Regions from separate parts of the Ralstonia sp. VS2407 genome, predicted to be linked through region 2. Evidence: riboswitches for the same ligand, from Rfam matches in the RefSeq annotation. Region 2 holds a riboswitch; the other holds the start of a gene.

Region 1 (4,582 bases), on a different contig from region 2:
ATTTTCTGCACGCCTATACCGAACCCTTTCGCGACCGCTTCTTCTTCGAGCTTGTCCAGCGCAACGGCTACCTGGGCTATGGCGCTGCAAACGCTGCCGTGCGCATGGCGGTGCAGGCGCAACTGAGTCGCCACGGCCCTAACCCGGGCGGCTGAACCAACAACACGAATCCCACGCCCGTGGCCAGTGCAGTCATGGGCGATTTCAACGTAGCAACGGCTGCGCGGGCGGCCATCGCACATCCACACCCGTCATATCGAGAAAAGGAGACAAGGGAGCCATGAACAAGACAATGATTGCCGCATTGGTGCTCGGAGCCACGAGCCTGCCAGCGGCAGCGCAAACCGCCGGCGGTGTCACGCTCTACGGACTGATCGACACCACCATCCGCTACAGCACGCATGAGAACGCAGCGGGCAACCACAATCTGCAGATGACGGATGGGGTCCTGACCGGCAGCCGCTGGGGCTTGCGCGGCACCGAAGATCTGGGCGGCGGCACCAAGGCCATGTTCATTCTTGAATCCGGTTTCTCGCCGGACACCGGTAACAGCCAGCAGGGCGGGCGTCTGTTCGGGCGCACCGCGGTGGTTGGCCTGGAAGGCGACTACGGCAAGCTTTACCTCGGCCGCCAATACACGCTCGCGCACGAAGTGCTGTCTTCATACGAGGCGATGGCGTTCGCCAACAACTCCATCGTCGGCTACCAGGGCGGCAACTACACCGGCCTGCGTTACGACAACACGGTCAAATACATCAAGTCGTTCGGCGGGCTGCAACTGGCCGGCGCATGGACCTTTGGCGAAGCAGCTGGCAGCTTCAGCAAGAGCTCGGCGGGCGCCGGCTCGATCGTCTACAGCATGGGCCCGGCAGAAGTGGGCGCCGTGTACCAGGTCACCCACGATGTGTCATCGGCGTTCTTCGGTGCGGTGCCGGCAGCGCTGGCCAGCAAGCAGACGGTCTGGGGCTTTGGCGGCAAGCTGGATACATCGATTGCCACGTGGTACCTCGGCTATACGAACAGCCGCCTCGACGTGGCCGACTACAAGAACCAGGCTGCCTATGTGGGCGCGAAGGTGCCGATCTCCGGCGCACTCAGTTTCATCGGCACCGTGCAGTACGACTGGATGAAGCACCTCGATACCAGCGGCAAGCGCCTCACCACTGCCGGTATGCTCGACTACGCCTTCAGCAAGCGCACCGATGTGTATGCCGAGGTGGACTACACGCATCTGCAGGGTAGTTGGGTGGCGTTGGACAGCGCCGCCGCGTTCAACAACTCCGGCAACCTGTACGGCAACAACTCGCGCCTGGGCGTGATGCTGGGCGTGCGGCACAAGTTCTGATCGCTTGGATCGTTCTCGCAATGAAAAAGCCCGCCAGCGTCCCGGCGGGCTTTTTCGTTTGCCGCGATCAATGCAGCGGGCAATCTCGCGCGATCACGTCGCCCACCATTGCGGCGGTGGCGCCGGATAGCGTCCATCCCAGATGCCCGTGGCCCGTGTTGTAGAACACGCGCCCATGCCGCCCACGGCCGACGCGCGGCATCATGTCGGGCATCATCGGACGCAAGCCGGCCCACGGCACCACGCGCGACGTGCCAATGGCGAAGTTGCGCCGCGTCCAGGCCACCAGGGGTTCGATACGATCCGCGCGGATATCGCGGTTGTAACCGTTGAACTCGGCCGTGCCGGCCACGCGGAAGCGGCCGGTGCCAAGTCGGCTGGTCACGATCTTCGCGCTTTCATCGAGCACGCTGACCCATGGCGCGCCTTGCACGCTGGCTTCGTCGTCCAGGTGCACCGTGATCGAATAACCCTTGACCGGATACACGTTGATGCGATCGCCCACCATTTGCGCGATATGCCGGCTGCCGACGCCCGCGCACACGACCATCGCATCGGCGGCAATGTCCTGCACGACATTCGCTTCGCTGGTGGAAAGGCGGTCATCAAGCGTGGTCTGCAGCAGGAGGCGAACGCCGCCTTCAGTGGTTTGCACATCGCGGACATCCACACCGTGCATGAAGCGCACGCCGCGCTTTTCGCACGCCTGCGCGAGACCGCGCGTGAACTTGTGGATGTCGCCGGTGGCATCGGACTCTGTGAAATAGCCGCCGTAGTAGTTGCCCCGCAGTGTGGGCTCGATGGCGGCAATGTCTTCGGGGCTCACGGCGTGGCGTTCAAGCCCGCCGGCGACAAGCAGGGCGTTGGCCTTGCCTGCTGCTGCAAAGCTCGCCTTGTCGTGATAGACGTGCAGAATGCCGCGCTTCTGTAGGTCGAAATCGATCTGCTCACGCTCAGCCATGGCAAACAGATGCTTGCGGGCCTCAATGGCCATGCGCGTGGTTTCGATGGTGTTGCGGCGGTAGTGCGCGATGCTGGCCACGAACTCGCCGATCCACGAATACTTATGCCACGACGGCTTGGGATTGAGCAGCAGCGGGGCGTCGTTGCGCAGCATCCATTTGATGCCCTTGAGCAGCGTGCCGGTGCTGTTCCAGACTTCAGCGTTGCTGGCGGAAAGCTGCCCGCCGTTGGCGAACGAGGTTTCCATGGCCGGATACAGGTGGCGGTCGAGCACCGTGACCTGATAGCCGAGTTGCGAGAGCGTGTAAGCAGTGGTGACGCCGGATATGCCGGCGCCGACGATGACGATGTGCGTCATGGCGGTCCCTATGGAGTGATGTCATGACCGGACGATCCGGTCGGCTCACCCCATCTGTCTCGGGACCTGAGAGCTTGGGCGTCAGCAGCGCTGGCGCCATCCCCTTCGGTGGGCGCGCGCGTGCACGCCTCTCTCCAGATTCGCAGTCGACGCCACAGTCCTTTTGCCTGAGAGTTTCCGGGGTGGTTGCTCCATCGGCGCCAGGCGTTGCGCGTGTGCGCGTTAAGCCCGGTCTCTCCTGCGGCGTGTTGCAGCTGTCGTTGGTGCGTCAGCCGCGCCTGCGTGCTGCCGGTGTGGGCAGCGGGAGGGAGTGTGTCACGGGTTGTGACGTTCGGCAAGTCGGGCTGTACCCGGGGCAGCGGCTGGGGTGTCGTCCTTCAGGTCCACGCCGCTGCGGCCGAGCGCCAGTGCGCCGTTGAGCAGGAACACCAGCCGGCTCGCTGCCTGGTCATAGGTCAGGCCTGCCGGCCGTACATTCGAGATGCAATTGCGCTGCGCATCGGAGCACCCAACGCGCGGTGCGTAGGTCAGGTAAATGCCCAGGCTGTCTGGCGAACTCAGCCCCGGCCGCTCACCGATCAGCATCACGAGCTGCCGGGCGCCAAGCAACGCACCGATCTCGTCCCCCAGCGCAACACGGGATTGCCTGGCGATCACGACGGGGCCGATCGACCAGTCGCGCGGCAGACGATCGCGCACGCAGCACAGGAGCGGCACGCCGTGGCTTTGCGCCGCCAATGCGGAGAGCCCATCGGCAATCACGAAAACAACGTCGAATGGCTGTGCTGGCCGCAACGCGTCGAGTCTAGCGTGGCTCGCATCGTCAAGCCGGCGTCCAAGATCGGGACGGCGCAGGTACTGGGCGCGGTCAGCCGCCGCGCTGTGTACGTCCAATGCGGTGAAGCCTGCCTGCCCAAGCGCGGACGACAATGCGGTGCTATCGAGCGGCAAATGCACGGCATCGCGCGCCTGGGCATGCGCCACGCCAAACGCGAGCACGGCATCGGTCGTCTGGCTGCTGCCTGCGCGACCCAGTGCGATACGGGCGTCGGTAAAGGCGCGCAGATGCGTCCACGGATTCGGCTGAACGAGGGGGTGCTTTGGCATGTTCGGCTTCCCAGCGGGATTTACAGCGCGTGGGCCAACTGCAGCAGCGGCTGCCGCGCCGTGGCATCTTGCAGGCGGCCGGCAGCGTCGACGATGCCCATGCTTTGCAGCCATGCCTCGAACTCCGGTGCAGGCCGCAGGCCGAGCGTGTCGCGCAGATAAAGTGCGTCATGAAACGACGTGCTCTGATAGTTCAGCATGATGTCGTCGGCGCCCGGCACGCCCATGATGAAATGGATGCCCGCCACGCCAAACAGCGTGAGCAGCGTATCCATGTCGTCTTGGTCGGCTTCGGCATGGTTGGTGTAGCAGACGTCGCAGCCCATCGGCAGGCCCAACAGCTTGCCGCAGAAGTGGTCTTCCAGCCCGGCGCGGATGATCTGCTTGCCGTCGTAGAGATACTCCGGCCCGATAAAGCCGACGACCGTATTCACCAGCAAAGGCGAAAACGCTCGCGCCACCGCATAGGCACGCGCCTCCATGGTTTGCTGATCGACGCCGTGGTGCGCATTGGCCGACAACGCGCTTCCCTGGCCGGTCTCGAAATACATCACGTTGTTGCCAACCGTGCCGCGCGCCAAGCCCTGCGCGGCGTCATGCGCCTCGGCCAGCAATGCGAGGCTGATGCCGAACCCTGCGTTGGCCTGTTCACTGCCGGCAACCGACTGGAACACCAAGTCCACCGGCGCGCCTTGGTCAATGGCGCGCACGGTGTTCGTCACGTGGGTCAGCACGCACGACTGCGTAGGAATGGCGTAGCGGTTGCGCAGCTCATCCACCAATTGCAGCAGCGAAACGATGGCGCCGAG
Region 2 (4,582 bases):
GGCGGCGGGCTCCTTGGCGGCCCGGTCCGACAGCCGCACGATGAACTCGCAAAACACCCGCAGCGGCTCGAGCTGGCGCGGCGCGAGCTGTGCCTCGATACCGCCCATCATCGCGGCCTCGAACAGCGACACCTTGGCCTGCCCCGCGAATGCGCCCAGCACTTCCAGCGTCGCATTGCCCACGCCGCGCTTGGGCGTGGTGATGGCGCGAATGAACGCAGGATCATCATCCGCATTGGCAATCAGTCGCAGGTAGGCGCACAGGTCCTTGATCTCCGCCTTGTCAAAAAAGCTCTGACCGCCCGAGAGCACATACGGAATGCGCTCGCGGCGCAGGATCTGCTCGAACAGGCGCGCCTGGAAGTTGCCGCGATACAGGATCGCGTAATCGCGAAACTGCGCGCGACGCTCGAACTTGTGGGCAGAGAGTTTGAAGACCACGCTCTCGGCTTCGTGCTCTTCGTCATTGGCGCTCGTCACGTTGATGGCGTCGCCCATGCCGTGCTCGCTCCACAGCGTCTTCTCGAACAGCTTCGGGTTCTGCGCGATCACGGCGTTGGCCGCGTTCAGGATGCGCACCGTGGAGCGGTAGTTCTGCTCCAGCTTGATGACCTTCAGGTTCGGGAAATCCGTCTGCAGCAGCTTGAGGTTGTCGAGCGTGGCGCCGCGCCAACCGTAGATGGCCTGATCGTCGTCGCCCACCGCCGTGAAGGCCGGCGCCCGCAGGTGCGAACCACCCGCCAGCAGCTTCAGCAGCTGGTACTGGCAGGCGTTGGTGTCCTGATATTCATCGACGAGGAAGTAGCGCAGGCGGTTCTGCCACTTCAGCCGCACCTCTTCATTGCGGGCGAACAGCTCGGCAGGAATGCGGATCAGGTCGTCAAAGTCCACCGCCTGATACGCGTGCAGCGTCGCAACGTAATTGCGGTAGACGAGCGCCGCCTGGTGGTCATCGACGTTGTTGTTGGCGAGCGCCTCGGCAATCGCAGTGTCCGGGTCGACGAGACCGTTCTTCCACAGCGAGATCGTGCTCTGCACGCGGCGGATCAACTGCTTGTCGGTCGTCGCCAGTTGCTCCTGGATCATCCCGAAGCAATCGTCCGAATCCATGATCGAGAAACGCGGCTTGAGGCCCACATGCTCGGCCTCAGCCCGCAAGATCTGCACGCCCAGCGAGTGGAAGGTACAGACCGTCAACTGCTTGATGGGAATGCGCTTGCCGTCTTCGCGTGTCTTGCCGTCCATCAGCTTGGCCACACGCTCCTGCATTTCCTTGGCCGCCTTGTTGGTAAACGTAACGGCGGCGATGTGCTTGGGCTCGAAGCCCTTGTCCAGGATCAGGTGCGCGATCTTCTGCGTGATCACGCGCGTCTTGCCCGAGCCTGCCCCGGCAAGCACCAGGCAGGGGCCGTCGAGGTAATGCACACCTTCGGATTGGGCAGCATTGAGCCCGTGGGCGAGACCGGAAGACATGGGGAACAGGCAGAAGAAAAAGCAGGCGGGAACGACAGCGGAGGGCGATGGTAGCACGGCGTCTTTGCATCGATCGGGCCGGTGCCGCGCCACCCGCGTGGGGCCCCACGGACGTGCTCGACACTGCACCGAATGCGTTTGCGCCCCCCCGCTTTTCGCACCGGCGTTACACCGCTTACGCGCCGTTACACGAACCCCGTAAGCGGCCGGGCGCGGCACGCCGTTATGGACGGGACAGCGGCTGAATCGGTCGGCCGCCCACCGGAGAAACCACCATGCACCGCATTGTTAAAGCCCTGGCCGTTACCGCCGTCGCCCTGTCTGCCACCACCGGCGCCTTCGCCCAAACGCAGTGGCAAAAAGACCACCCGCGCCGCGCCGAGGTCAACCACCGCCTTGCCAACCAGAACAGGCGCATCCACAACGAAGTGAAGGAAGGCGAGATCACCAAGGGCCAGGCGCGCCAGCTGCACCGGGAAGACCACCAGATTCGCCAGGAAGAGCGCGACATGGCGGCTCAGAATGGCGGCGGCATCACCAAGCAGGAGCAGCGGACGCTGAACCAGCAGGAAAACCAGGTCAGCCGCCAGATCGGCAAGTAAGCCAGAGCACGACCGCCAACACCCGCACTCCGGCCACACCCTTGGAGCTTGGCGACCCCGCCAGCGCCCCGAGGGTGTGGCTGTTGTCTTTGGCGCAAGAGAAAGAAAAGTGAGTCAGCCCCGGCGGGGGATGAAACAAGGGATGCACCAAAAAACGAAAACAAACTCTTTCGGCAAAAACCGCCGAATCCCCCCCAATTGACAATCCCATCCCCCTTCCGTACATTCGCGCCATCCATCCGGGAGAGCGTGCCCGCCGTATACGGCAAGGCGCCGCCGAAGGGGTAGCACCCGAAAACTCTCAGGCATCCAGGACCGGGCGGATCGGCGGACATGCGTCCGACCGCACTCTGGAGAGCTGGCGCCGCACGACCACTGCGGGCGCCCACCGAAGGGGCTCACGAACGGCGCGCACCGCTATGCGCCCCGCTTCGCAATCTCTCAGGTACCAAGGACAGAGGGGCCATCTGCGCAGCTTGTTGATCTTCATGGCGTCACCATGAGGGATCAGGCTGCGCGGGTGGCCTTTTTGCTTTTCTGGTTCCCGATCCATGCGCCGCGCCCAAGCCACGGCGGCGCGCTCAGCCGAGAGATTCCATGACGCTCCAACACACGCCGCTCAATGCCATCCACCGCTCGCTGGGCGCCCGCATGGTCGACTTTGGCGGCTGGGACATGCCCGTCAACTACGGCTCCCAGATCGAAGAGCACCACGCCGTGCGCCAAGACGCCGGCATCTTCGACGTCTCGCACATGTGCGTGGTCGACCTCACCGGCGCGCGCGTGCGCGACTTCCTGCGTGGGCTGCTCGCCAACAACGTCGACAAGCTGCAGACGCCCGGCAAGGCGCTCTACAGCTGCATGCTGAACCCCAAGGGCGGCGTGATCGACGACCTGATCGTCTACTTCTTCCGCGAAGACTGGTTCCGCCTGGTGGTCAACGCCGGCACTGCTCCGACGGATCTGGAATGGATCGTCGCGCAGAACGCGGCCGCCGGCACCGACGTGACCATCACGCCGCGCCGCTCCGACAACAACGCTGGCGCCGAGCCGCTGGGCATCCTGGCCGTGCAGGGCCCGAACGCGCGTGCCAAGACCTACGCTGCGCTGCGCGGCACGCAGGCCGTGGGCGATGCGCTCAAGCCGTTCAACGCGGGCTTCGTCACCGTGGAAAACGTGGGCGAGATCATGGTGGCCCGCACCGGCTACACCGGTGAAGACGGTTTCGAACTCGTCGTCCCGGCCTCGCAGATCGCCGGCGTCTGGGAGCGCCTGCTGCAGGCCGGCGTGCGCCCGGCGGGCCTGGGCGCGCGCGACACGCTGCGCCTGGAAGCCGGCATGAACCTCTACGGCCAGGACATGGACGAGCACGTGTCGCCGCTCGACGCCGGCCTCGCCTGGACGGTCGACCTGCAAAGCGAACGCGACTTCACCGGCAAGGCCGCGCTGCAAGCCGGCGGCCAGCGCGAACAGTTCGTCGGCCTGATCCTGCGCGACAAGGGCGGCGTGCTGCGCGCCCACCAGAAGGTCATCACCGCTGCCGGTGACGGCGAGATCACCAGCGGCACGTTCAGCCCGAGCCTGTCGCTCTCCATCGCACTGGCGCGCCTGCCAAAGGACGTGGCCATCGGCACTGACGTGCAGGTCGAAATTCGCGACCGCAAGTTGACCGCGACTGTGGTTAAACTGCCGTTCGTGCGCAATGGCAAGGCGCTGGTCAGCTGAACACCGAATCTGCATTCCCCAATACCCATCTTCCGGAGAAACCTTTCATGAGCAACGTCCCCGCCGATCTGAAGTACACCGAACACGACGAGTGGATCCGCGTTGAAGCCGACGGCACGCTGACCATCGGCATCACCGACTTCGCGCAGGACGCGCTGGGCGACATCGTCTTCCTGGAACTGCCGGACGCTGGTCGCGCAGTCGCCAAGGACGAGGCGATTGCCGTGGTCGAATCGGTCAAGGCCGCCTCCGACATCTACGCCCCCGTCTCGGGCGAGATCATCGCCAACAACGCCGACGCCGCGGGTGCGCCCGAGTCGGTCAACGCCGGCGCCTACGAGGCCTGGCTGTTCAAGATCAAGCCGACCAACGCCGACGATGTGAACGCGCTGATGTCGGCCGAGCAGTACGCCGCCAAGATCGGCTAAGCCGGTCACCGAAGCCGATGTGCCTGACCCGCACATCGGCGCTTTGCCTGAATTTCGAGCCCTTGCCATGAACGCTCCGCACCCCGCTTCCTCGGCGCTTGCTGCCGAACGCCCCACCCTCGCCGCCCTGGAGGCGTGCGACGCCTTCGCGCACCGCCACATCGGCCCGTCGCCGGAAGAGCAAGCGCAGATGCTTGCTGCACTTGGTTTTGATAGCCGCGCCAAGCTGATCGACGCCGTGATCCCGCCCGCCATCCGCCGCCAGGACGGCATGCCGCTGGGTGAATTCACGCAGCCGCTGACCGAAGAAGCGGCGCTGGCCAAGCTGCGCGGCATCGCGGGGCAGAACCGCGT

Evidence for each region. A riboswitch is a leader RNA that binds a small molecule or an ion and turns the genes downstream of it on or off. The one in region 2 is predicted to bind glycine.
Region 1: another riboswitch for glycine. It lies ahead of ACU8YE_RS04580 (D-amino acid dehydrogenase); the one in region 2 lies ahead of gcvT (glycine cleavage system aminomethyltransferase GcvT).

What each region holds. Positions count from the first base shown of each region.
Region 1 is NZ_JBRFVG010000002.1:314,561-319,142, forward strand. It holds gene ACU8YE_RS04570 (bifunctional sugar phosphate isomerase/epimerase/4-hydroxyphenylpyruvate dioxygenase family protein) at 1-155, shown strand, start outside; gene ACU8YE_RS04575 (porin) at 281-1,345, shown strand; gene ACU8YE_RS04580 (D-amino acid dehydrogenase) at 1,413-2,666, opposite strand; glycine riboswitch at 2,812-2,917, opposite strand; gene eutC (ethanolamine ammonia-lyase subunit EutC) at 2,982-3,773, opposite strand; gene ACU8YE_RS04590 (ethanolamine ammonia-lyase subunit EutB) at 3,794-4,582, opposite strand, start outside.
Region 2 is NZ_JBRFVG010000014.1:102,568-107,149, reverse strand. It holds gene ACU8YE_RS20465 (UvrD-helicase domain-containing protein) at 1-1,473, opposite strand, end outside; gene ACU8YE_RS20460 (hypothetical protein) at 1,749-2,075, shown strand; glycine riboswitch at 2,306-2,403, shown strand; glycine riboswitch at 2,416-2,543, shown strand; gene gcvT (glycine cleavage system aminomethyltransferase GcvT) at 2,673-3,800, shown strand; gene gcvH (glycine cleavage system protein GcvH) at 3,848-4,228, shown strand; gene gcvP (aminomethyl-transferring glycine dehydrogenase) at 4,296-4,582, shown strand, end outside.